One region of the Halobacillus naozhouensis genome, then DNA from elsewhere that is predicted to be linked to it. Evidence: riboswitches for the same ligand, from Rfam matches in the RefSeq annotation. Region 1 holds a riboswitch; each other region holds the start of a gene.
What was found. A riboswitch is a leader RNA that binds a small molecule or an ion and turns the genes downstream of it on or off. The one in region 1 is predicted to bind S-adenosylmethionine.
Positions count from the first base shown of each region.

Region 2: linked by a shared signal. The riboswitch ahead of P9989_RS01855 (PLP-dependent aspartate aminotransferase family protein) and the one ahead of msrA (peptide-methionine (S)-S-oxide reductase MsrA) in region 1 are both predicted to bind S-adenosylmethionine.
Region 3: linked by a shared signal. The riboswitch ahead of P9989_RS05765 (sulfite oxidase-like oxidoreductase) and the one ahead of msrA (peptide-methionine (S)-S-oxide reductase MsrA) in region 1 are both predicted to bind S-adenosylmethionine.
Region 4: linked by a shared signal. The riboswitch ahead of P9989_RS17240 (sodium:solute symporter family protein) and the one ahead of msrA (peptide-methionine (S)-S-oxide reductase MsrA) in region 1 are both predicted to bind S-adenosylmethionine.

Region 1 is NZ_CP121671.1:987,976-993,195, forward strand. Features, by position in the region: gene ggt (gamma-glutamyltransferase) at 1-707, shown strand, start outside; gene P9989_RS05095 (chromate transporter) at 738-1,322, shown strand; gene P9989_RS05100 (chromate transporter) at 1,319-1,849, shown strand; gene P9989_RS05105 (AIM24 family protein) at 1,974-2,669, shown strand; SAM riboswitch class I at 2,823-2,945, shown strand; gene msrA (peptide-methionine (S)-S-oxide reductase MsrA) at 3,068-3,541, shown strand; gene eutH (ethanolamine utilization protein EutH) at 3,710-4,870, shown strand; gene P9989_RS05120 (hypothetical protein) at 4,805-5,047, opposite strand.
Region 2 is NZ_CP121671.1:322,900-328,119, forward strand. Features, by position in the region: gene P9989_RS01830 (hypothetical protein) at 1-181, opposite strand, end outside; gene P9989_RS01835 (hypothetical protein) at 351-527, opposite strand; gene P9989_RS01840 (hypothetical protein) at 825-1,025, shown strand; gene P9989_RS01845 (NUDIX hydrolase) at 1,088-1,714, shown strand; gene P9989_RS01850 (trans-sulfuration enzyme family protein) at 1,787-2,932, shown strand; SAM riboswitch class I at 3,007-3,116, shown strand; gene P9989_RS01855 (PLP-dependent aspartate aminotransferase family protein) at 3,248-5,035, shown strand; gene P9989_RS01860 (aliphatic sulfonate ABC transporter substrate-binding protein) at 5,054-5,220, shown strand, end outside.
Region 3 is NZ_CP121671.1:1,115,088-1,120,307, reverse strand. Features, by position in the region: gene P9989_RS05775 (sodium:solute symporter family protein) at 1-1,466, opposite strand, end outside; gene P9989_RS05770 (acetyl-CoA C-acyltransferase) at 1,579-2,748, opposite strand; gene P9989_RS05765 (sulfite oxidase-like oxidoreductase) at 2,761-3,426, opposite strand; SAM riboswitch class I at 3,496-3,596, opposite strand; gene argH (argininosuccinate lyase) at 3,685-5,058, opposite strand; gene P9989_RS05755 (argininosuccinate synthase) at 5,051-5,220, opposite strand, start outside.
Region 4 is NZ_CP121671.1:3,341,657-3,346,876, forward strand. Features, by position in the region: gene P9989_RS17230 (hypothetical protein) at 1-513, opposite strand, end outside; gene P9989_RS17235 (carboxymuconolactone decarboxylase family protein) at 729-1,388, opposite strand; gene P9989_RS17240 (sodium:solute symporter family protein) at 1,547-3,106, opposite strand; SAM riboswitch class I at 3,422-3,537, opposite strand; gene P9989_RS17245 (pyruvate, water dikinase regulatory protein) at 3,931-4,755, shown strand; gene ppdK (pyruvate, phosphate dikinase) at 4,748-5,220, shown strand, end outside.

The DNA.
Region 1 (5,220 bases):
AATTGGCTTTTGCTGACGGCCAAAAGTTTGTAGCTGATCCGCGTCATATGAATTTGGATTATACTGATCTGCTTGATGAAGAGTATGCTAGTGAACGTAGAAAGCTCATTAGCGAGCAGGCTCTTACTCCTGAACCCGGGCATCCTCCGAAGGGCGGAACGGTTTATTTAGCAACTGCGGATGATGAAGGAAACATGGTGTCCTTTATTCAAAGCAATTATATGGGCTTTGGTTCAGGTTTAGTCGTGCCGGGTACTGGCATAGCCCTGCAAAATCGTGGTCATAATTTTTCATTAGATGAAAACCATGCGAATGCACTAGCTGGAAACAAACGATCCTATCACACTATCATTCCTGGCTTTCTTACGAAGGAAAACAATCCTGTAGGGCCTTTCGGTGTTATGGGAGGGTTTATGCAGCCGCAAGGTCATGTCCAAGTGGTAATGAATACTATTGACTTTCACTTAAACCCGCAAGCTGCCTTAGATGCCCCTCGCTGGCAATGGATGAAAGATAAGACCATATGGGTGGAGCCGAATTTCCCTAGTCATATAGCTGAATCCTTAGCGAGAAAAGGGCATCATATTGAAGTGCAGCTTGAAAAAGGGGCTTTCGGGCGCGGTCAGATTATTTGGCGTGACCAGCAAACCGGTACATTATTTGGCGGTACGGAATCACGGACAGATGGGACCATATCTGCTTACTAAAGCCATAAAAGATCGAGAGGAGATGAGAGTATGATACAGCATTGGAATCTCTTCCTTGCTTTTTTTCGAGTAGGTATGCTCGGATATGGTGGTGGACCGTCCTCAATACCGCTTGTGCATAAAGAGGTCGTTGAAAAGTACAAATGGCTGTCCGATGATGATTTTGCTGACATTCTAGCATTGGGAAACTCGCTTCCAGGTCCAATTGCGACAAAAATGGCAGGATATATTGGGTTTCGTGTGTGTGGGATCTTAGGTATGTTAAATGCTGTTCTGGCTACGATTATTCCGACCATCACCATCATGATTGTACTGATTACTTCATTAAATAGTTTTAGGGATCAATCCTGGGTTAGCGGAATGACCCAAGCTGTCGTTCCCGTGGTCGGGGTCATGCTCGCCACACTCACCTATGATTTCTTTAAAAAGGCAAAAGGCAACCTGGGGTGGCTCTATACGATTCTATTAGCACTGGGTTCCCTCCTATTAATTGAATGGGTGGGGGTTCACCCTGGGATTCTCATTTTTACGCTTCTTCTATCAGCATTGGTGCGGCCAATGGGTAAGAAGGGTGAAGAATCGAAAGCTGCTGTACGTAAGGAGCAATCCTCATGATTTATTGGAAGATATTCATAGCGTTTTTTATTCCAGGAGTTGTAGGGTATGGGGGCGGTCCTGCTTCGATTCCTTTAGTAGAGAACGAAGTCGTAGAACGTTTTAATTGGATGACAGTCAACGATTTTAGCGAAATGCTGGCGATGGCGAACGCTTTGCCTGGCCCAATTGCAACGAAAATGGCAGGATTTATCGGATATCAGCAAGCTGGAATCCTCGGTTCGTTTGTAGGGGTGTTTGCAACGGTGGCCCCCTCATTAATCTTAATGATCGGGCTGCTCAGTCTATTGTATAAATTTAAAGACTCTCCCCGGGTTAAAACGATGACCGCCCTGATTCGGCCGACCATTGCCATTCTGCTTGGCGTGATGGCTTTTCAATTCTTCCGTAATTCCTATTTTTCAGCGGGAGCGATGCAAACCGTTATCCTGATTGTCGTTAGCTTCTTTTTATTGGAAAAAATAAAAGTCCATCCTGCTTTTGTTATTTTAGGGTCGTTAGTTTATGGAGCAATTTTTCTAGGGTGATGAATCCAGGCCATTTTTTAATGGTGTTGTTTTAATATCAGCAATAGCTTCTGCCTGCGAGAGTTGAAACTTTTCCGCTCTTGATTCGTATCTAATAGAAGTACGAAAGAGGAGGATCATGCATATGAGCAATTATTCACTTGATCAATTCGTTCAGCAAACGAAGCAGGATGAGGCAGAGAATGATTATTTTGAGTTAGAAACACAACGGATTCTGGAAGTAAATTTAACGGATGAAGTATGGGCGAAGTCTGGTTCCATGATTTCCTATAATGGCTCTATAAAGTTTGAACGAGAAGGAATTCTTGAGCATGGAGTTGGCAAGATGTTTAAGAAGGCTTTTTCTGGTGAAGGAAGTTCACTTATGAAGGCACAGGGGAGGGGGCGTCTATACTTAGCTGATCAGGGGAAAAAGATTACGATTTTTGACCTTGATCATGAGTCTATTACTGTGAATGGGAATGACCTCCTTGCTTTTGAACCAAACCTCGAGTGGGATGTTAAGTTGATGAAGAAAGTAGCAGGAATGATGTCAGGTGGTTTGTTTAATATTACAATGGAGGGGAGCGGGAGAGTGGCGATCACCTCACACTATGAGCCGCTGACGTTACTGGTCCGTCCTGGAGAATCTGTCATCACTGATCCCAATGCTACGGTAGCCTGGTCAGGACACCTGCAACCAGAGTTCCGCACAGACATCAGTTTTAAGACATTTCTTGGACGGGGGAGCGGCGAGTCCATTCAAATGGAATTTAAAGGGGAAGGGTTTGTGATCGTCCAGCCTTTTGAAGAAGTCTATACAACTGGAAGCAGCTCTTAACTGAAACGGTATTTTTATAAAATTAAACCTGTTAGTCATTTTTCATTGGGCTGCAGCATATTTTAAAAAACATGAAAAAAGTTAAGTCTTCACTCTTTACTTCATTGGAAAATCATTGTATTATGAAAGATATCAAAAAATAATAACGGAAACTTCTTATCCAGAGAGGCGGAGGGACTGGCCCTTTGATGCCCGGCAACCATCGAATCAATCCAAATAGGATTGACGAGAACGGTGCCAATTCCTGTAGGATGGTAACATTCTAAGAGATGAGAGGATCGTACGGAATATTACGACCCCTTTTCTTATACTGGATAAGAAAAGGGGTTTTTTGGTTTATAAACCGTCATACTCTCTTTATAAAGAAGTTCCGAATTAACAGAAAGGGAAGATGAGTTATGGCTACAGCTATTTTTGGTGCAGGATGCTTCTGGGGAGTAGAACCCTTCTTTGAACGATTTGATGGAGTGATCGCAACACGAGTGGGATACACGGGAGGAAATGCCGAGCATCCAACTTATGAACAAGTAAAAACGGGCACGACTGGTCATGCAGAAGCTGTGAAAATAGAGTATGATGCAAGCGTGCTGACGTATGAAGAGCTGGTCAATATCTTCTTCGAAGCACATGACCCAACGACGATTAATCAACAGGGGATTGACGTTGGTCATCAGTATCGCTCAGCTATTTTTTACAGCAGCGACCATGAAAAAACAATTGCCAATGAGAAAATTCAGCAATGGAATGAAAAAGGGATTTTCAAACGGCCGATTGTAACAGAAGTAACCAAAGCGACCGTATTCTATGAGGCAGAAGAACATCATCAAAAATATTCACAAAAAAATGGATCAGCTGCTTGCAGCATTGGTTAATAATAGTGCAAGAGGAAAGAGCCTTTCTTTTATAAGGAAGGTTCTTTTTTTGTAGCCTTAGAACATACTTCCAGTGATCTGCAAAATATGAAAGAATAGAGTGGGAATAGAAGGAAGTCTTTTTAATTCTTCGTTCATTGTTTTGCCAGGAAAGGAGGATGGGCATTCGTGTGGTTTAATGATGGGCTGCTCCTGATCATGACCATTTTTATGGTAATTGGAGCAGTAGATTACTATATTTTACATAACCGATGGGGTCTCGGACAAAGGTTCTATGATGCCTTTATGATGATGGGACCGCTGGCACTTGCGATGGTGGGTATCATTTCTTTATCGCCTGTTCTTTCGGCATGGCTGGCTCCTATCATTACACCAGTCTATCAATGGTTAGGGGTCGATCCTTCGATGTTTGCGTCAACGATTTTGGCAATTGATATGGGGGCCTACCAGCTTGCTGAATCTCTTGCGGAAAGTGATGATGCCGCGGTCTTTTCCTGGGCTTTTCTTGGAACCATGATGGGTCCTACGCTGGTTTTTACGATTCCAATTGCTTTAACGATGATCAGTAAACAGGATTATCCTTATTTTGCAAAAGGGATATTAATTGGCTTGATTACGATTCCTATCGGCTGTCTCGCTGGAGGGGCGGTGGCAGGCTATGAACTGTGGTGGATGATTCGGAATCTGATTCCTACAGTCATCCTGGCAGTCTGCATTGGATTTGGTCTGTGGAAGTTTACACATGTAACGATTAAGTTGTTTGCTCAATTTGGTAAAGCCGTTGAACTGCTGATTATAAGTGGACTAGTTCTGATCATTACAGAGACATTAACAGGCATTTCTATTGTGTCAGGTATGGCACCGATAAAGGAAGGAATAGGCATTGTAGGACGGATCACAATCATGCTGGCAGGTGCTTATCCGATGGTAACTTTTATTAATCAGCGCGGCCAGCGTTTATGGGAAAAGTGGAGCCGGAAACTTGGTGTAAACTCACTTGCTATGACTGGTTTTATTGCGTCTCTCGCTCATCATATTCCCATGCTTGCAACAATGAAGGAGATGGACACTAGGGGAAAAGTAATGAACGCAGCGTTTGCCGTCAGCGGGGCGTTTGTGCTTGGGGGCCATTTAGGATTCGTCGCCAGTGTCAATAAAGAGATGATTTTCTCTGTCGTCATTGGGAAGTTAGTGGCTGGTGTCCTGGCGGGCTGGATTGCTTTGCTGACAACCAGCCCTGCCGAAGAGACGAATGAGACCTTTTTAGAAAATGAAAATGGCTGTAAGAATGATTGCTATCAAAAAGGTGACCCCATAAATGATTGCTAAAAGGCGAAAGCTCGTTTTCTTTCCATGGTCCTGGAGACTTGCTGCTTCTTCAGCTGAAGAATACCCTTCTGACTCGTACTTGGCAATCGTCTGGTTGACGTTTCTCCCAACGTAAAGCGTCCCTACAAGTGCTATAATACTAACTAAAATGATGACAGCCATTAAAATCGGAAACATGATGACCACCACTCCTTTATTATTATATTATACATATATTGTACCTTATTATCGGTCATTGTGAGCCAATCATATATATAGGTTTGGTGAACTTTTACTGAGCAATTTAGTTCCAAGCGTGACGGAGCAGAGGTATAATTTAGTAGCTTGCCATTTTGAACGATAAAGCACCC
Region 2 (5,220 bases), 670 kb from region 1:
TAACTTCATCTTTGCTCTTGGCGGTCTTTACGTTATCGGGGAGATTCACTTGAGTCATGGAAGGTAACGTTTCTTGGGTCAATTTGGGTTTTGTCCCCTTATCCATAGACAACTGGACAGCGACAGCGAAGGTGATGAGGAGGATGGCAATCCCGCCCCATTTTAGTTTTCTGCTTTTCATAAACAGGTCGAACCCTTTCTCGGCCTCGCACGACTTGGGGCCGATCGACGGTACCTCTGTCGTTTCTACCAGGCACTATTGGTTGGTATCTACATAGTAACAGAATAGTTAGAAAAGTGAATAGGTTGTACCATAAAAATAAGCTTTGCCTCAAGGTTGAAGACAAAGCTTATTTCGTGTCATCTTCTGAATAATGTTCATACATGGCATCCGATTCTTGTTCGTTTTCGATATCTTTTTCTTCATGCTTATGGTCGAAGGCATCGTTAAGTTTTGCCCGTTTCCTGAAGGAGTTGGCTAATTCATTTGTGACATGTTCTTTTTCTTTGCGTTTTTTATCACTCATTGGTAAATCCTCCTATCTTCTTTAAATCCTTTTCCTTGTTAGAGACAACCGTAAACCTTTGTGTAGAGTTAATGAAAAAAGACTCCGATAGTAAAAGCAACGAAAGAGATGATGTGATCCTAAGTAGAGCAGGTGAAGGAAAGTAACTCAGAAAGTTGGACACCCTTGGAACGTACTTAAACAGCTATTCTTCCCGGTTTGGTTTTATGGCAGTGGAAAGGATAGAGTCTATATTAACGGACCTTTAGAGTAAAAGGTTTCAGGACAACAGTCTTCTTTTAGTTTAGACGATTTTGCTTGGATCATACATCCAAAGATGTGGTACATGTACTGGAATCTCTCCAGAGTCAACAGGGGGGAGCCGTTTCATTTAAACTATCTGCTGAAGGTGTAGAAACAGATGAGCACATTGCCTATTTAAGTAACAAGGGATGTTATGAATATAAAGGGTATTACTATAGCAAACCTCTCTCTGTAAAAAGCGTGCAGCCATGCTAATGGTTGCACGTTCTGTTTTTGAAGTATGATACACTTATTGAAAGAGTTTATCTTCGGATTCAATGATTAACACTTGCAGAGAAATGGGTGGGGCTATGAGAGAAATGCTTAAAGTTTACAGTGAATGGTTAACGCCGATTGGGGAAAAGGAGAGGGAAGACGTTCATCGTGATGGAGATTGGCATGAAAGTTTTCATTGCTGGTTTTACCAGCATGAAGAGAACCAAAGTTTGATCTACTTTCAAAAACGTTCTGACAGTAAGAAAGACTTTCCCAGCCTTTTCGACATTACTGCTGCTGGTCATATTAAAGCAGGGGAGAGCAGGGTCAATGGCGGCTTGCGTGAAATTGAAGAGGAGCTTGGTTTGAAAATAACGGAGGACCAATTGAATTACACCGGATTTTACAAAGAAGAGCTGCTCTTTAAAACGATTAAAGACCGGGAAATCTGCCATATTTATTTATGCCCCTATGAGGATCGTATGGAGCTGACGATCAATGAGGAAGTTACAGATGTTGTACAGATTGACCTTGAAGACTTTCTAAGCATGCTTTCAAAAAAACGCCCGGATCTCATTGCTAAATCCATGTTGACTGGTGAAGATCTTCCGCTATTCCGCTCAAACTTTTGCCCCCACCATTTTAATTATTATCAGCATGTAGTGCAGGCCATATTACAGACGCGCTAGAGCTCGATTATTGACAGAATATTGCGTTGATCTATATACTTTAATGCATTCATGGAAAAAAGGAGCGAACTTATGAGTCATTCATCTTTTGAAACGCGTGTTGTGCATAATAAAATAGAGCAAGAGAGCGCTGTACATAGTAAATCAACACCGATCTATCAAACCTCTTCGTTTACTTTTAAAGACCTGGATCATTTAGAAAGTTACTATGAAGGAGAGACGGCTTTTTCTTATTCGCGAGAGAACAATCCTAACACAGAAGAATTAGGACAGGCAGTGGCAAATCTCGAAGGAACGGAGGCAGGCGTTGCCGCATCTTCCGGTACCTCTGCCATTTTAGCTGGAATTCTTGCTGTTGTTCAGGCGGGGGATCATATTGTAGCTGCTGAAGATCTTTATGGAGGAACCTATAACTTGATTACTAAAGAGCTAACCAGCTTTGGTATTGAGGTTACAGTCGTATCTTTTGCTGATCAAAAGGCAGTTGAGCAGGCTATTCAGGAAAATACGAAACTACTCTACACTGAATCAGTATCTAATCCATTTTTAAGAGTAGAAGACCTGGGGGGACTTGTAAAGATTGCCCGCAAACACGGCTTATTCACAATGGTCGATAACACATTTGCAACGCCGTATTTACTTCAGCCTTGCAAGCAGGGAATCGACATAGTTGTTCATAGTGCTACGAAATACATTGGCGGCCATAGTGATGTTACGTCAGGGGTAGTAGCTGGCAGCAAGGAAATTATGGAGCAGGCGAAGCGTAAAGTGATTTCTCTTGGGGCAAATTTAAGTCCTTATGAAGCCTGGCTGACCCAAAGAGGGGCAAAGACACTAGCTCTGAGGATGAAACAGCAGTCAGCCAATGCAATGGAAGTGGCTGAATCCCTACAGCAGGAGGAACTCGTGGAACGCGTTTATTACCCTGAGCATGTCTCTGAAAATGGACATGGAGCGATTGTTACGATCGAACTTAGCAGGGAAATAGATATTGAAAAGTTCTTTCGGTCTTTAGGGTGGATCCAATTAACCCCAACCCTTGGAGGAGTGGAAACAACGGTTTCGTATCCCATCAAAACTTCCCATCGAACACTGACAGATGAGGAGAGGAACAAGATCGGCGTCAATGATTACGTTGTGAGATTGTCGATCGGGATAGAAGATCCAGCAGATATGGTGTCTCAATTTAAAGAATCGATTACTGGTTCTGTAAAATAATATTCAAAAATGATTGACTTTTCTAATTGTTGTACTTTATAATTCATAAACATAGCCAAATTAAATAGTAAGTACTCTTATCAAGAGCGGCAGAGGGAATAGGCCCTGTGAAGCCCGGCAACCTTCAAACATCGGTTTGAAAAGGTGCCAAATCCTACAGATTTTCGAATCTGAGAGATAAGAGGAGGACCCGTTTATTCAAACCCCTCTTCTTATCGAAGAGGGGTTTTTTCGTATAGAAAATGTCCTGTTCCGAGCCTTCCTGAAGCCCTCTTGTCATTAAAATTCAACCCATTATTTGAGGAGGATGTAAACATGACAAACTCATTTGAAAGTTACGATCTAAGTACAATTTCCCTGCACGGTGGTCAATCTCCGGACCCTACGACTGGATCAAGAGCCGTTCCTATTTACCAAACAACTTCTTATGTATTCCACGATACAGATCATGCACAGAGCTTATTTGCTCTTGATGAACCAGGAAATATTTATTCAAGAATTGGTAATCCGACGGTAGATGTTTTTGAAAAACGGATGGCGCTACTTGAAAATGGGGTTGCTTCGGTAGCTACAGCTTCAGGGATGTCAGCGATTGCACTATCCATCTTAAACTTGGCTGGCTCAGGTGATGAAATTGTTGCAGCTTCGAATTTATATGGAGGCACCTATAATTTATTCGCTAATACTTTGCCGCGATATGGGATTAAAGTTAATTTTGTTGACCCTGAGGATCCTGAGAACTTCCGCAAAGCGTTAACAGACAAAACGAAGGCTGTATTCGCCGAGACCATTGGAAATCCAAGCTTGCATGTTTTAGATTTCGAAAAAGTTTCTGCGATCGTCCATGACCATGGCGTGCCGCTTATTGTTGACAACACATTTGCTACACCTTATTCCTGTAAACCGATTGACTTTGGAGCTGATATCGTTGTTCATTCGGCTACGAAGTGGATTGGAGGACATGGAACTGCCATCGGTGGAGTGGTAGTTGATGGGGGAAGATTTGATTGGGCGAACGGCAAATTCCCTGTTTTCACCGAGCCGGATGAGAGTTATAACGGCATCCGTTATGCTTCAGATTTTGGGACATTAGCCTTCGTAACTAAATTACGTGTTCAGTTGTTAAGAGATCTGGGTGCCTGCCTGAGCCCGCAAAATGCTTTCCTATTATTACAAGGACTCGAAACGTTGCCTTTACGAATTGAACGTCATAACGATAATGCGATAGAGCTGGCAGAGTATCTCAAAGGCCACCCTGATGTTGAATGGGTTTCCTATCCGGGATTAAAAGAACACCCTGCTCATTCATTAGCGGATAAGTATTTAGAAGGCGGTTATGGTTCCATTGTCAATTTTGGCATCAAAGGAGGCCGTGAAGCTGGTCGACAAGTCATTAACAACATTGCTCTATGGTCACATGTAGCCAACGTAGGGGATGCGAAGTCGTTAATCATTCACCCTGCATCGACTACCCACCAGCAGCTATCTGTCGAAGATCTCGCTGCAAGTGGTGTTTCCGAAGAGTTGATTCGCTTATCTGTCGGTTTAGAGTCAGTGAAGGACCTTGTAAATGACCTGGATCGTGCAATTGCCACGGCAACGGGTAAAGAAACGAGTTCAGCGATTACCGAGAATGATGAAGGAGTAATTAAGTGGGCCCTCCAGTCTGCCCAAATTACTGAAGACCAGGATGGAGAACAAGTAACCCGTACGAAGCGGCTGGCGGTTGTCGGCTTAAGCGGCAAGCCTTCTCGTCCAAGTCATCGGTTAGCACGTAAGATGCAGCGTCTCGGTTATCAAATTGTGCCGGTCAATCCGAGAGAGGATGAGGTGTTAGGGGAAAAATCATACCCAGACATCAGCTCAATTCCTTTCAAAGTCGACGTGGTTCAAATCTTCCGCAGTCCTGAGGCAGCGGTTGAAATTGCTAAGGAAGCAGCAACAGTTCAGCCTGGAGTGTTCTGGCTGCAAGAAGGAGTTATTGCACCAGAAGCGGCACGAATTGCCAGTGAAGCAGGTTTGCAAGTAGTGCATAACCGTTGTACTTACAAAGAAGCACAACGGCTGAGAGGAACCATCGATACGTACGCATGCGAAATTTAATTTAACGGGGGAAAATAGATGAGAACAAAATACTTATTTCTCACTCTCGCACTCCTGCTGACCATTACTTTAATTGGCTGTTCAAGTAACGCCGAAGGAGAGAGTGGAAAACCTGGTAAAGTTACGCTCGATTATGCTTATTATTCACCAACCAGTCTTGTTTTAAAAAAGAAAGGCTGGGCTGA
Region 3 (5,220 bases), 130 kb from region 1:
ACTTTTTTGTCAGGCAGCATTCCTGCAATAAACATAACCGTAAATCCGGCTACAGAACTTGCAAACATTGCTAAATAAATGTTTTCAATAATCGCTTGATTCGTAAATAGTACATAAAAAGTTACGCCTACTACAACGGCTCCAATGGCTCCCAGTCGGTTCGCTCGTTTCCAAAAATAACCCAATGTGATCGGTGCTATGATGCCGCTAATGATCGCTGAGAAACTGAACTGAATGAGAATGGATAGCGACTCTGGCCTGTCAAGCGAAATATATAGGGTAATCGCCCCAATCATAATAAGGGAAAATTTCGCCACCCTTACACTCCGTCTGTCAATCAGTTGCGGATCACCTCCGCCTTTCGTAAAAAGGGAAGCAAGCACTTTGTAAATATCATTGCCAATACTGGTTGTTACACCAAGATATAGACTGTCTGTACTGGATAATATGGCAGATATAATTCCTACGATTAAAATACCGACAACTACCGGTGGAAAAGCTTCCATTAAATAAGCAGGAATCGCTTTATCGGCGCTTTCTAAAGATGGAATCATTACACGGGCCGCCAATCCGCCTATTACCATCAATGTGGAAATTAAAAATAAGGTAATTCCAGCTGATAACGTAAACGGACGCAGTTCTTCCTCTGTTTCTAATGAAAGTACTTTATTTAACAGATGTGGCATTAACACAAAGCTGAATAATAGAAACTGCACTGCCAAAATGGCAAGAACACTATTATACGGTCCTGTAGACGATAAGGGCCCAACCAGATTGGGATCGATTCCAGCCAAGCGACTAGATAGCTCTCCGAAGACTCCGAACCCGCCCCCGATTGTCCATAAGAGCGAAAGTAAAATGAGTACAGATGTAAACGCCATAAATATTCCCTGGATGCCATCGGTAATAATTTGTGCAAACGCGCCGCCTAAGCCAATGTACACGACGGTAATCGCTACCCCGATAATCACTCCCCACATATAGGGAATCCCAAGAACCGTTTCAAAGATCGTCGCCAAACCGACATTTTGTCCGACGATGTAGTACACATTAAATAAGATAAGCAAGCCAACAATCACTTGCAGGGTTTTACTGTTGTACTTTTTGCCCAGCCATTCAGGTAATGTCGATACCCCTCCGAACTTTTTACCATATCGAAAGAATGTTTTAGCAAAAAACAGTAACCCTAACCATGAAACACCAAAGCACCCTAAGGTGTACCAGAGCACTGCCATACCATATTCATAAGCGAGCCCTGGAACTCCTATAAATAAGTTTGCACTTGCATAAGTTGTTGCAAAACTAGCTCCAACGATCCAGGGGCTCACTTTGCCCCGTGCTGTGGCAAAACCACTCATCGTCTTACTGTACTTCGACCCTTTCCGGCCAATCCATGTGACAAACAAAAAGTAAACGAACAACAAACCGCCTATAAGCCAAATCGTTCCCGCTGATAAGGACTCCATTTACTTCCCCCCTTTGGATGGCTTATACATCCCTTGCCATAGAGCCAATCCTGCAATCCAGAATACTGCGATTCCTATTCCATAAGTAACAAACATGGTTTATTCCTCCCTTTTATGACCACTCTTTTGGAACTTCCACGAGAATGGCAAATCCTTGCCCGCCACCTCCGCATAGTGAAGCAATTCCTCGGCCTCCTCCGCGGCGCTTTAATTCATGAACCAATGTAAGAACTAACCGAAATCCTGTACCGCCAAGTGGATGGCCGACTGCAATCGCTCCACCATTCACGTTCACTTTCTCAGGAGCTAATCCAAGCTCGTTAATACTAGCCAGGGCTACACTGGCAAAAGCTTCGTTAATCTCAAATAGATCAATCTCCTCCTTGGTTATTTGATACCGTTTGAGAAGTTTTGCAATCGCATCTGCCGGCTTCGTATGTAAGCTTGAATCAGGTCCGGCTGTTTCTGACCAGCCAATCACTCGAGCAAGTGGAGTCCGCCCGATCCTTTCCGCATAGTTTTCCGACGCAACCACACCGACACTGGCTCCGTCCGTCATTTGTGATGCGTTTCCGGCAGTAATCGTGCCGCCTTCTCTAAAAGCAGGAGGCAGCTTGCTTAATTTTTCTAACGTTGACTGTGGCCTGATGCCTTCATCAGCTGTTACTTGTTTGCTGCCGACTTGTACCGGAACAATCTCTTCATTAAACCAACCCTCTTCCTGGGCCCGGGCTGCTTTTAACTGGGAATCTAAAGCAAATTGATCTTGTTGTTCCCTGTTGATGAGAAGCTCCCCATTTTGAATATCTGTCAGTTCACCCATGGAGGAATCCGTTAGAGAGCACCACAAACCATCGTTGATCAGGGTATCTGTAAATTCAACAGGTCCTGTAGCCAGCCCGTTACGGATGGTCGCCACATGAGGAGCATTCGTCATCGAATCAAACCCACCAACAACATAAAGCTCGCCTTCCTCAAGCTTGATCCGTCTAGCCGCATCCGCCACCGAAGCAACCCCTGCCAAACATACGTTATTGATCGTAATTGCCGGTACCGACCATGGAATTCCAGCCCCTGCAGCAACAGATCTCGCAGGATTCTGCCCCTGCCCTGCCTGGATCACCTGTGCCAAAATGACTCCATTCGCATGTAAGACTTCCGGCACGCGTTCCGTCAACGCCTTAGTCGCTTGAATGCCCAGATCCCTTGCTCCTAATTTGGATAAACCACCTTTCCATTTACCAAAAGGTGTTCGAACACCATCTAAAATGACAACACTCATTCTCCAACCTCCTTAGTAATCAAAATCCTTTTCTTTCCACTTATCCTCTTCCATGACTTCACTCTCATCAGAAAAACGCTGTTCTTTAAACGGGTCTCCTTCGTCATGAAACCCATTTTGTTCCCAAAATCCAGGCGTGTCAGACATTTTAAACTCAAAGCCTCTGATCCACTTGACACTTTTCCAAAAATACAAGTGCGGAATGACGAGCCGAAATGGGTAGCCGTGCTTTTCCGTCAGCGGCTTACCATTATAGGAATGAGCAAGTATCGCATCCTCCGCTAACAAATCTTGGAGAGTGAGATTGGCTGTATAATCATAATCTCCATGCACCATCACGTACCGAATGTCTTCAGGAATCTCTAACCCATCCAGCAAGTCTTTTACCAGAACTCCTTCAAACTCATTATCGAATTTCGACCACCTCGTCACACAGTGTATATCACAAATAACCTTTGACTGCTGCAGCTCCATTAAATCCTTGTATGAATAAACAAGCGGTTTATTACCAGCTACGGTCATTTGAAAATCCCACTTATCGAGGTCATAGGACGGTACCTCACCGACTGTTAAAATAGGAAACTTCTCTGTTAATACCTGACCAGGCGGCAGCCGTCCGCCAAACCTTTCTGTCACCTGTGGATCCTTGGATCGCTTTAACCGCTCCGCCTTATTCATCTACATCACCCGCTTTTGAATAATAAAAAGCCCCTTTCAAATGAAAGAGGCTGAAGATTCTGCTTCGACCTCTCATCTGCCGGACATCGTCCGTTGGAAGTAGCACCGTGTCGATAGACCGGTTGCCGGGCGTCAAAGGGCCAAATCCCTCAGCCTGCTCTAGATAAGAGTAGTAAACGTAATTAAGTTACTTGCCATGTTACAAATAAACCGTACTAAAGTCAATAATATTTAGAAAATTCCACGAAATGCAAGACACTATTTTACATGCTGTTTAGCTAACTCAAGCTGCTGTGCCACCTGTTCAAATCCTGTGCCGCCTTCACTATTTCGGGCAGCCACAACCTGTTCAGGCGCTAATTTTTCATAGATATCCTCTTCAAACAGCTCAGAAAACTCCTTGTACTCGTCGAGCGTCAAATCAAGCAAAAACTTCTGCTCATGAATCGCATAAAGTACAATTTTACCGATCACCTCATGCGCCTGACGGAACGGCAGACCCTTCACAGCTAAATAATCTGCAATATCGGTCGCATTTGAATAATCTTCATTGACCGCCTGACGCATATTAGTGCCCTTCACTTCCATCGATTCCATCATCGGAGCCAGCAGCGAAAGCGCCCCATCAAGCGTCTCCACCGTATCGAACATCCCTTCCTTGTCCTCCTGCATATCCTTATTGTACGCAAGCGGAAGCCCCTTCAGAAGTGTCAGCAAACCCATCAAATTGCCATAGATCCGACCCGTTTTGCCACGAAGCAGTTCCGGCACATCCGGATTCTTCTTCTGCGGCATTATGCTTGACCCCGTACAAAACGCATCATCAAGCTCAATGAAATTAAATTCCTGGCTGCTCCACAGGATCAGCTCTTCCGAAAGTCTCGATATATGTGTGATCAAAATGGAAGCAATCGACAAAAACTCCAGGATGAAATCCCGATCACTGACGGCGTCCAATGAGTTTGGATAAACGTGATCAAATCCGAGCGTCTCAGCTGTCTTCTGACGGTCGACCGGGTAAGGTGTTCCAGCAAGCGCTGCTGCACCCAGCGGCGACCAATTAATCCGCTTCACACTATCCTGAAGGCGTTCTTTATCCCGCTCAAACATCCAAAAATATGCCAGCAAATGATGAGCAAACGAGACAGGCTGGGCTCGCTGCAAGTGTGTGTATCCCGGGATGATCGTATCCACATGAGCATCCGCCTGGTGCACAAGCGCCTTCTGAACAGCTTCGACCAAATCGGTTAAATGATTAGTCTTTTCCTTTAAATATAAATGCATATCTGTCGCCACTTGATCATTTCGGCTTCTTCCGGTATGAAGTTTACCGCCCACAGGACCAATCTCCTCAATCAACAGCTTTTCGATGTTCATATGAATATCTTCCTGTTCAACGGAAAACTCAACTTCTTCATTCTCTATTTTGTTCTTGATGATGTGTAGGCCTTCTTTGATTTGGGAGGTCTCTTCTTGTGAAATAATGTGGCAGTCTCCGAGCATTTCCACATGTGCAAGACTGCCCTGAATATCATGCAAAGCCAGCTTTACATCAAAACCGATTGAAGAGGTATACTCTTCGACCAGCTTGTTCGTTGGCTTCGTAAAACGTCCGCCCCACAGTTTACTCATACATACTCACCGGCTGTTCTGGAGCCTTTTTCTCCTTACCTTTATGCACATCTGCATGAACTTTAGTCGGCAGCCCCCACAATTTAATGAAACCAACTGCGGCATCATGATCAAACGCATCATGCTTCGAATACGTGGATAGTTCATCATTATAAAGGCTAA
Region 4 (5,220 bases), 1.9 Mb from region 1:
AAAATAGGAGAAGGACGCTTGAAAACTAGTTTTTGTTCGGTCTGCTGTCCAGTGCTGTTTTTCAGTAAAATCGATGGTCAATGAAATGGCCACACAGGTTGGAATGACAAGAGCAAATAACCACGCCCATTTCAGTCTTTTGGCAAAAAGTTTTACACCAACATAAAATAATACGGCTGCAAGCGATCCAAGCGGACCAGCTATCAATACGTATTCCAATGAACCCTTATATAACACAAAGAATATCGCACATCCTGCTGTGATATAAAGAAGGAGTCTATAACGTTTTACCGATGGGACGACCCTTAACAGACCATCAATTAGAATTGAACAACTAATTCCATACCCATAAAAGAATAACCAAAATATCGGGTTGGAAGCTGTTTCAACGAAATCATACATGTCAAATGAGGCAAGCATTAATGCATAAAGAGCAAATATCGATAATGAAAAGCCAGCTCCTATTAATTTTGTATAAAGGTAATATATCGTTTGTCTTACTGAACCCTGCAAAACCGCATCTTCCTAACCTTCTGTTATTGCATCGAGTTAATCGATTGCTCAACCTATCCCCATGTATCATGGGCAGCATATAGTTTAACACATAATGGTAATTGAACCCATGCAAAAGACGCCCTCTCATACAAAAGAAGCGCGCCGATTTTTGAACTATTTTTACATATCTATCCCACCTGGTGAACACCAAGCGGGATAAGTTTTGTTAAGAACTATTCATCATCATAAGCATTTAATGCGTTCACGCCGTGAGCAAGAGCAGAGCCAGCTTTAAGTGCAGTGGCAACCATAATAGCTTCAGCTATTTCTTCCTTACCAGCCCCTTGTTTTTTCGAACCCCTTGTATGGATGTCTATGCAATAGGGGCAGCCTGTCGTATGAGCAACGGCAAGTGCGATCAATTCCTTCTCCATTGCTCCAATTAAGCCCGGCTTCATCGCCTGTTTGTCGAAATCAACAAACGCCTTAAATGCATCACCGTTCAACTCAGAGAATTCTTTCAACCTTTTAAAGTATTCTTTACGATAAAGTTCCTCTTGTCCGTTTTCGTCATAGGCATTTAACGCGTTTACACCATGGGCAATCGCAGACCCAGCCTTCAACGTGGTAGCGACCATAATGGCCTCACCCATTTCCTCCTTTGACGCCTCTTGTTTTTTAACATTTTTCACATGAAGGTCAATACAGTACGGGCACCCCGTCGTATGGGCAACAGCAACGGCTATTAACTCCTTTACTTTCGCCGAGAGCTTTCCAGCAGCTAAAGCCTTTTGGTCAAAATTGCCAAAGGCGCGAAAAGCATCAGGGGCAAGTTGTTCGAACTCTCCAAGTCGATTGAAGTTAGATTGTTGATACAAGACGTCTTGAGTCATGATTTCCCCTCCAGTAATTTTCTGAAAAATTTAAATCTATTAAAAGAATACTATCAACCATTTCACGTGACAACTTAAAGACATTAGATTTCCCAATATGAATCAGCCGAAGTTATGGTGCATGCAATAAGTGAATATCCACCCTATAATTTCAATGCCTATCCTAGTTCAGAATGATCAGCTTTATCTTGAGATTCTTCATGGGAATTGTCTCTAATCGTTTTCATCACCTGATTAGTAGAATCGCTGACTTCTGCCTTAAAATATGGCTCATAGGCTTCAAGCGGGGCCTTTTTAGTGAAATATACGGCGAGTAACACCCCTATTAATGATGCTGAAACCGCTATTACGAATGGCGTCGTATTACCCATAGCCTTCGCCACAATATAAACAACTGAGCCAATGATGATCCCAGCATAGGCTCCTGCCCTATTCATTCTCTTCCAGTAAAGTCCCAGGAAGACAACCAGGAAAAACGCCGCACCAAATCCTCCATAAACATAGACAAAGCCCATGGCTAAGAACCAAGGTGGATTAATAGCCAGAATTACCGCTGCGGTTGCAATAGCAAATATACTGATTCGCAGCCAGTTCTTAAATTTTCGGTCACTGATCCTTTTTGGAGATATATTCAAATACACATCATAATAGAGAGAAGTGGCACAGTGCAGCAGCATTGAATTCGCAGTAGATATGGCAGCCGCACAAATAGCAACCAGTGTAATGCCCCCGACAATAGGTGGTGTGTACTCCTGGATAACTAATGGAATAATGTAGTCTGTCGTTTTCCCTGCAGGTATGCTAGGTAACAGAACTTTCGCCCCTAATCCAATGACGATTAATGGACCCATGATAAAAATTAGAACTAGAATGGTTCCCATGACCTGCAATATCGCAACTTTGACATTTTTAGGAGCCAGCATCCGTGTTACCCAGTGCGGTGAAGAAGGAGTTCCTAATGAATTGGAGATAAAAATGGAAAACAATGTACCAAAGCCAAATGTCCCTAAAGGAGACAGCAAAATGCCCTCATCAAGGGGCGGCCCACCTACATTTGTAGGCGCTGTAGTCGTCGCAAGCGTTTCTACTATATTTCCGAGTCCACCTGTTAGCGACCATACTACGCCGCTCGCCAGTAATACTCCGATGGCAATCAAAACGGTGTTTAAAGTATCTGTCGCAGCAACAGACCAAAATCCTCCAACACTTGTGATTAAGATAAATATTAAGAAGCCAAAGATTGCTAGTTTATAATCAATGCCTGTTATGCTGGAAAACACAATTCCAAAGCCAGTCACCTGGATATTAACTAACAACAAATAACCAATAAACATTAAGATGCCGACAATCGCTTGCAGCGTGCTTTTTTTCTGGAAGGGTTCAAACCTAAGACGAATAAATTCCGGAAAAGTCCTGGCTGGTTTTTCTGGCCGCCTTATTTTGTAGGCCACAATGGGGATTAACGCTCCTCCAAAGCACCAGCCCGCTACCCAGCCTATGACAGCTGCCACACCTGAACTGTACAAATAGCCAGGGACCCCCACGACCGAAGCCACACTGACCCATGTTGCTGCCGTCGTGCCAATCCCCATGATTAATCCCATTCTATGTCCACCAGTCGTATAATCATCGACTGATTCTGCAGTTTTCAAGCTTTTTACATTTGCCCATATTAGAAAGATTATATAAAAACTGAATACAACCAAATACCATATCATGTGTAACCAACTTCCTTCCTAAAACCTTATTTGTACTTGAATAATCGCCCAGTGGCCCCCCACCGTTTAACACCTGATTTTTCGACTTTGTAACAGAGGAATGTACCTAATAGAAAGGAAAAAACCATCGTCCCCACCCAAGTCATCATCGCTATTACCATATGAAAATCCCTCCCCTCTGAATGTTGCCCGCTCCTATTCAGATACGAACATCAATTAATAACTTTTCACCAGCCCTCCTTTTAAATATAAAAAAACCCTTCACTCACGAAGAGAGAAGGGTCGAATGCAACCGTTTTACCGTTTGCCAATCGATTCTCATCTTCGGAATAGCTTTCGCCTTCCTCTGAAATTGGCACCGTACACCGTAGATGGATCTGCCGGTTGCCGAGGCTTCATAGGGTCAGTCCCTCAACCTCTCTTGATAAGAAAATTTAAAATATTCAAGTAAGAGCTAGGCTTAATTCTATCATAATGAACGATTTAATCAATTCTTTCTTGGCATACTGCTCTGACAAAAGGGATATGTAGGTAAAACCAAAAGAATAGAATCATAGTTCTGCAAAAAAGATTGTAACGAATCAAATTTAATGATAATATACTATTCAACTAAACAGTATGACATATTTAAGTGATATCTCGAATATTGGTATGACACAATACTTTAACGAGGCAAATTACTGCTTAATGGTTTTAGAATCCTTTGTCTACTTTAGCGAGTACATACAAGGTGCCTATCTAGCAGACTAGCAAACCACAACGCAACCAAGAACGGCTAAGTGATCGAGCGAACACTAAACTCTAACAGAATAGGAAGGTCGGATGTGAAAAATAAAGAAATTGTCTATGTAGTTTCTGATTCCGTCGGAGAAACGGCCGAGCTGATGGTAAAAGCCGTTTCAAGTCAATTTAATAAGAGCGACGTAGAGATCCAGCATATCTCCTATGTGGAGGATACTCAGGATCTTAACAATGTTATTGCTGTCGCGAAATATACTCATTCTATCATTGCCTACACGATCGTCATTCCCTCTTTAAAGCAATATCTTGACGAAAGAACACGTGAGGAAGGAATAATTGCAGTGGATTTAATGAATCCGCTTATGCAGGCATTTATGCAAAAATTTGATGCGGCGCCCGAACGGCAGCCAGGGTTAATGAGAAAGTTGGATGATAACTATTTTCGAAGAGTTGAAGCCATTGAGTTTGCGGTAAAGTACGATGATGGGCAGGACATCCGAGGAATTAAGCGGGCAGACATTGTATTAATTGGGGTTTCCAGGACATCAAAGACTCCCCTCTCCATGTATTTGGCCAACAAAAAGTTCAAGGTGGCCAATGTGCCGCTAGTCCCAGAAATACCTCCACCTGATGAACTTTTTGATATTCCAAAAAGCAACTGTATCGGTTTAGTGATCACACCAGATAAGTTAAATGAAATTCGTGAAGAACGATTAAAACACTTAGGATTAACCACCCAGGCGAACTATGCAAAACTAGATCGGATCCTTGAGGAACTGGATTATTCAGAGAAGATTATGAAACGAATAGGCTGTCCCATCATTAATGTCTCCAACAAAGCGGTAGAAGAGACAGCCGATTTGATATTAGCCATGTTAAAAAAAAGGAGAGTTATGTACCATGAATAAACTTGTCTATATGTTCGATCAAGGAGGAAGCGAGAAAAAGGAGCTTTTGGGCGGGAAGGGCGCTAATTTAGCCGAAATGACCCGAATTGGTTTGCCCGTTCCTTATGGGTTTACCATCTCAACAGAGGCTTGCAATTCATACTACGATGCAGGGGAATCTATTCCTGCCGAGATTGAATTTCAAGTATTAGAATCACTTCAAATCCTTGAACAGCAAACAGGGAAAATACTCGGTGACCCGTCCAATCCCCTGCTCGTTTCGGTTCGTTCCGGAGCCGTCCATTCGATGCCGGGAATGATGGATACCGTTTTAAACCTCGGAATGAACGATGACACGGTAAAAGGAGTGGCACACCTTACAGAAAATGCACGTTTTGCTTATGATTCTTACCGAAGATTTATTCAAATGTTTAGTGATGTTGTCCTTGATGTCGATAACTTTTATTTTGAGCAATTTTTAGAAGA